2 regions of the Dorea sp. Marseille-P4042 genome follow, and region 2 is predicted to be linked to the other one. Evidence: a T-box and tRNA genes for the amino acid it is inferred to sense, from the RefSeq annotation. Region 2 holds a T-box; the other holds one or more tRNA genes.
What was found. A T-box is a leader RNA that pairs with one kind of tRNA and senses whether it is charged. The one in region 2 lies ahead of proS (proline--tRNA ligase), so its partner is inferred to be a tRNA-Pro.

Region 1 (3,270 bases), on a different contig from region 2:
AATGTGATCTACATGCCTTGTACAAAAGAAACAAACTTTGCACCGGTATTGCCGGAAGAGACACCGGACATCATTTATCTGTGTTTCCCGAATAATCCGACAGGTTCTACAATCACAAAAGCACAGCTTCAGGAGTGGGTAGATTACGCTAATAGAGTCGGAGCAGTCATCATCTACGACTCTGCATATGAAGCATATATCTCCGAGTCAGACGTACCACACACCATTTACGAGTGCGAAGGAGCAAGAACATGCGCAATAGAGCTTCGAAGCTTCTCTAAGAATGCAGGATTTACAGGAGTACGTCTTGGAGCAACCGTTATTCCAAAAGATCTGAAATCCGGAGACGTGATGCTTCATTCCCTGTGGGCAAGACGTCATGGAACAAAATACAACGGAGCACCTTACATCGTACAACGTGCAGGGGAAGCGGTATACAGCGAAGCGGGAAAGGCTCAGTTAAAAGATCAGGTCGCTTATTACATGAACAATGCAAAAACAATCAAACAAGGACTGAAAGACGCAGGATACAACGTATCCGGCGGCGTGAATGCACCATATATCTGGTTAGAAGTACCAAAAGGAATGACATCCTGGGATTTCTTCGATTATCTGCTTGAAAAAGCAAACGTAGTCGGAACACCAGGTTCAGGATTCGGACCAAGCGGAGAAGGATATTTCCGCCTGACAGCATTTGGAACATACGAAAACACAGTAGCAGCAATCAAGAGAATCAAAGAAATGTAAATTGCAGTAAAATTGTAGATGGGGACGTAGCATTTTGTGAAAATGCTACGTCCCCATTAGCGATTTGAAAAATGTCTGGTGAAAAAGGGAAAATGTGAAAAGGGAAAATGCAAAAAATCTATTGACATTCTCTTGAATACGTGTATAATTAATATTCGCTGGACAAATAAAACAGCAGAGTAAGTCACATTAATGCGGATTGGTGTAATGGCAGCACAGCAGACTCTGACTCTGTTAGTAGAGGTTCGAGTCCTCTATCCGTAGTTATTGATGCTGAGTATTTCGTAAGAGATACTCAGCATTTTGCGTATACGGGTGCTGCGTTCGGGACGTAGAGGGTGAAAGAGTAAATATTGACGCTTTTTATTTTCACACAATAGATGCAGATTTCCTAATATATCAGCTAGAAAATGAGAGATATAAATTTGGTGAAAAATTGCGAAAAAATAAAAAAAAGGGTATTGACTTTTTTTCAGAATTAAGTATAATAATATTTGTTCGCTGATAACGCAGAACATCACACTAATGCGGATTGGTGTAATGGCAGCACAGCAGACTCTGACTCTGTTAGTAGAGGTTCGAGTCCTCTATCCGTAGTTCCTTGGCAGGGGCGCCGGATACTTGAATGAGTATCCGGTTACTTAATTAAAGATATATCGGAGTGTGGCTCAGCTTGGTAGAGCGCTACGTTCGGGACGTAGAGGTCGCAAGTTCAAATCTTGTCACTCCGACTATGATTGGTCGCAAAGCTGATATATGGTTAGTTTTGTGGCTTTTCTTTTTATAAAATTGTAGTTTAAATATTTTCCATGGTATACTGAGTTTATAGAGTTGGAAGGGGGGAATATTATGACTGATAAAAAAGAAAAGTCAATGATACAGTATTTCTTATTATTCATGTTTAGTTTTGAAATTCTATTTATTTTTTTGGGGATTTTATATAATCAGGTGTTTCATTTAAAAAAGTTCTCAGAAGGTTATATTTTGATGCTTTTACCAACCATGAGTACTTTGTTTGCAAAACAACGGGCATCAAGTCAGAATGAATCCAATAAATTTTTTCGGTTTTATAAAATTTGTTTTGCAGGAATGACGATATATACTGTAATATCCGTTATTATTCCAAGTAGTGTCTTTATATCTCAAATATTGATGATAGCTGAATCATTATGCAGTATTTACTTTTTACAATCCATTGGGGAAAATATTTTGGTCAATATAGGTCTGTCTTATAATGTTTCGTTTAAGGAAGTATTGAAATATGCGTTGCTTTATATTGCTATTTTTATCCTTATGGTTCGAGTGGAATTCGTATGTGATTATCTAAAAACAGGAGATGTAGCGCAATTAAAGGTTCCATTGGCAGATGTGAAACAGCTAGTTGGTTTTGCGCCACTGTTTATCTTTACATTTATTATATTCTTGGGCGAGGAATATGGGTGGGGATATTTTTTGTTTCCATTGCTGGAGAAAGAATATGGAGTTTATAAAGCAATATTTTTCCTGGGAACGATAGAAGTGCTTTTTCATTTGCCGATAGACTATATGATAACTAAACTTCCAATTACTTTTTTTATTGGACGGTCTGTTATGCTTATTAGCCATACAATTTTTATGTGTTGGATTTATAAGCGGACATCAACTATATGGATTGCAGTGGTGATTCATTTCTTAAATAATAATTTATTAGGATTATGGAAATTAACAGAGAATAGCTTTACATTTTCAACGCCATTGGCAGTCATTTGTTATGTTGTAATATTCGGCTCGTTTATCTTTTCAAAAACATTAAAAAATCAAAGAAAGCCAGTTGCAAAGGAATTTTCTGTGCTATAATGAAGAAACAGCTTGATTGTGCCAAGGCACATTCATTGTTCTAGGAGTGACATCATGAAAATAGGTATTTTTGACTCGGGCATGGGTGGGCTGTCTGTTCTGCACCGTGCACTTCGCATGATACCAGAAGCAGATTTTCTCTATTATGCGGACGAGGAGCACGTCCCATATGGGGAAAAAACAAGAGAGCAAGTCCGGGGATATATTGACGAAATTATAGCATTTATGATCAAGAAGCAGGTAGATGCGATTGTGATTGCCTGCAATACAGCTACGAGTGTGGCCACAAAAGAATACAGAAGTCAGTTTCCACTGCCGATTGTGGGCATGGAACCGGCAGTGAAAAAAGCAGTAGAAGAATATGCTGACAGACCGGGAAGAATCCTGGTGGCAGCAACACCAATCACAATTCAAGGAGACAAGCTTCATCACTTGGTGGACCGGGTGGATAAGCGTGATATGGTAGATCTGGTTGCGCTTCCAAAGCTGGTTAGATTTGCAGAGCAGGAAATATTCGATCAGAATCAGATCGTGCCGTATCTTAAGGAGGCGCTGAAGGATTATCCATTAGAGGAATATAAAGCATTTGTCCTTGGCTGTACCCATTTTAATTATTTCAAAGAGAGCTATCAGGAGATTTTCCCGAATAAGATAGAATTTGTAGATGGAAATGAAGGAGCACTTCGG
Region 2 (3,270 bases):
AGAATTAAATTAACACATTTGTTTCTATAATGCAAGAAATTTACGAACACAATACCATAAAATTCAATTGGGGACGGAGGTTTTTTAAAAAACCTCCGTCCCCAATTGAATTGTGTTTCTTTCTAGTAAGATTTTCCCCAATATGCCATATGTTTTGCTGGTTTTCCGCAATAAATACATTTATCAGAGATCATCGGTTCATCTTCGATCAAACATCTTGTAGCAGCTCCGCCTGTCTCATATTTCACTTCGCCTTCACATACTGGATCTCCACACCAACATGCTTTTACGAATCCGCGGTTTGCTGCGAATTTTTCTTTCATCTCGTCCATCGTTACTGCTGTATCGATGTGTGCTTTCAGGAACTCTTCTGCCTTATTGTACATATCCTGCTGGATTGTTTCAAGAATCTCACGAAGTTTTGTTGTTATTTCATCTAAGGACACAACAATCTTCTCGCGGGTATCTCGACGTACTACTACAACCTGATTATTTTCAATGTCTTTTGGTCCGATTTCAATACGTGTTGGGATTCCGAGAATCTCCTGCTCTGAGAATTTCCATCCCGGACTCTTCTCTGAATCATCAATCTTCACTCTGTATCCGGCTTTTTTCAGCTCATCAAGCAATTCATTTGCTTTTTCCAGTACTCCTTCTTTGTGCTGAGCAATTGGAATTACGCGACACTCAACTGGTGCAAGGTGCGGTGGGATAACAAGTCCGTCATCGTCACCGTGAACCATGATAAGCGCTCCGATACTTCTTGTGGACAATCCCCATGATGTCTCGTAAACATTCTTAAGCTGATTGTCTTTGTCGATATACTGAATTCCAAATGCCTCCGGAAATCCGCTTCCAAAGAAATGGCTTGTTGCGGACTGCAGTGCTTTTCCGTCGTGCATCAGTGCTTCTACTGTATAAGTATCCTGAGCTCCTGCAAATTTCTCATGCTCTGCTTTTCTACCTGCTACAAATGGTACAGCCATTGTCTCTTTGTAGAAGTCTTTGTAAATCTGCCACATCTGGATTGTTCTTTGTTCAGCCTCTTCATATGTTGCATGAATCGTGTGGCCTTCCTGCCATAAGAATTCTCTGGAACGAAGGAACGGTCTCGTTGTCTTCTCCCAGCGAAGTACGGAACACCACTGGTTCCATACTTTTGGTAAATCTCTGTAAGACTGTACTGTTCTTGCCCATAAGTCACAGAACAATGTCTCAGATGTAGGTCTTACGCAAAATCTCTCCTGGAGTCTCTCCATTCCACCGTGTGTTACCCATGCTACTTCTGGTGCAAATCCTTCGATATGATCTGCTTCTTTCTCAAGAAGTGCTTCTGGAATCAGGCATGGAAGATATACATTTTCTACACCTGTCTCTTTAAATCTTCTGTCAAGGTCAGCTTTTATAAGCTCCCAGATTGCAAATCCATTTGGAAGGTAGTTCAAGCATCCTTTTACGCTTGAATAATCACATAACTGTGCTTCTCGCACAACGTCTGTATACCACTGTGCGAAATCTTCATCACGTGATGTGATATTTTTTACTAATTTCTTATCCTTTGCCATCACAATTCTCCTTTTTCTTGTTCTTTTATTTCTGTAAAATTCTGTTCATTTCCATTTCAAAAATGTATCTTTACAGGAAATGTTTTATTTCCGAGGAGTTACTTTTTCTGCCGGGAACTTTTCATATAATTTAATAAAAATGTAATTATCTATTATACAAAAAACCGCCGACTCTTCATCTCCCCATATCAGGGACCGAAAGCTCCGGCGGTACCACCCTAAATTAACTGTAGCTATGTTGCAAATATCAGACAGCACAGTTCTCTCCATTCTCCATTAACGCTGGTCAGACGCTGCATTTTCATGCAGAGGCTCCAGGACCGGTTCCATGCAGTTCATAGCAGACACCTCACACCATATAATGTCCTCTCTGAGCCAGCTTACATGTACTAATTCCATTCATCGCCAAAAAGTATATCAATTTGCTCATAATTTTAATCTATCCCATGCACTTTGTCAAGATGTATACTACATAATGCTGCGCGTTGTAATCCTGCGCGTTAATAAATGCCATAAAAAAGAGAGAAGATTTTGAATGAACAACTTCTCTCTTTTTTCTCGGTTGAATTACCGTTTGTGATTGTGATTCAATCACCCTTTACGTTGGTGATTTATTATATCATGTTTTTGGAATCTTTTGACATTTTGCAACAAATTGTTGCTTTTTTATTCATATAAATGTTCTCTATAAACAATTTATATTCCCATTTTGGCAGCTTCAACTTGATTATTTCGACAGCTTCAACTTGCTTGTTTCGGTAGCTGCGTCTTATCTGTCTCTCTAATCACATCCGTCTCTCTAATCACATCTGTCTCTCTAATCACATCTGTCTCTCTAATCACATCTGTCTCTCTAATCACGTCCATCTCTCACCAAGTGACACTCTGTTTATTTCCAGTTTATTTCCGTTCAGCCGTGAGTTCCTTAATCTCACGATTCACCCTGTCTCTTAACTGAATCAGATACATATCGGATTTTGGATAGCGCTTGAATGTCAATGGCTCCGGAAGGTTTCCTTCAATCAACTCCATGACATGCTCTCTACTTGTCAAAGATTCCAGTAATTTCAGTGCTCGCAGATCTGTCATAGCTTCGTCATGTACCATCATACGAAGCGACTCTTCCGGCTGTCCATTTTCACCTGGATATACAAGGAATGGATCTCCTGACGGAAATGCTCCGGCCGCATCTGTCACTTCATATGGATTAATGTGTTCAATGGAATACTGGCTGTTATAAAAATTATATCCCCAATGTAATACTCCAATAATTTTATATTTATACAGCTGCACACCGTAAATACGATTTCTCGCAGACGGCATGGACATAAAACGGTTACTTACTTCATAAAACTGTCCTGTACAGTAATAAGTCCACATATCCGTCAGACCATTTGCAAGAAACTCTTCAATTTCATTATTTCCCGGAACCGGCTTGTCAATTAGACCGTGACGGTAAATTTCATAACTGGATAATGCATCAAATGTGTGAAATCCGTCCAGCATATTTCCAAGGGATTCTTTTGCAGCCTTATAAGACTCCAAATGTTCTTCTCTTGGCTCATCTGAAATGTGAAAATAAGTCACATCTGCAATTTCCCATTTTCTTATCTTTGCTGTCAACTGTGGGAGAAAACTCTCAAGGAATTTTGTATATTCCCCGACCGCCGGTGTATGCCAGCCAAAAATCTTCTCTTTCTTTCCA

Region 1: it has a tRNA-Pro gene. The T-box ahead of proS (proline--tRNA ligase) is inferred to sense a tRNA for this amino acid. The anticodon was not compared.

Annotation. Positions count from the first base shown of each region.
Region 1 covers NZ_OLMI01000002.1:875,313-878,582, reverse strand. Annotated here, with positions in the region: gene C7E02_RS09720 (LL-diaminopimelate aminotransferase) at 1-747, shown strand, start outside; tRNA gene C7E02_RS09715 (tRNA-Gln) at 941-1,011, shown strand; tRNA gene C7E02_RS09710 (tRNA-Gln) at 1,274-1,344, shown strand; tRNA gene C7E02_RS09705 (tRNA-Pro) at 1,405-1,478, shown strand; gene C7E02_RS09700 (CPBP family intramembrane glutamic endopeptidase) at 1,597-2,583, shown strand; gene murI (glutamate racemase) at 2,638-3,270, shown strand, end outside.
Region 2 covers NZ_OLMI01000003.1:690,682-693,951, forward strand. Annotated here, with positions in the region: gene proS (proline--tRNA ligase) at 123-1,565, opposite strand; T-box leader at 1,753-1,977, opposite strand; gene C7E02_RS16875 (DUF4091 domain-containing protein) at 2,466-3,270, opposite strand, start outside.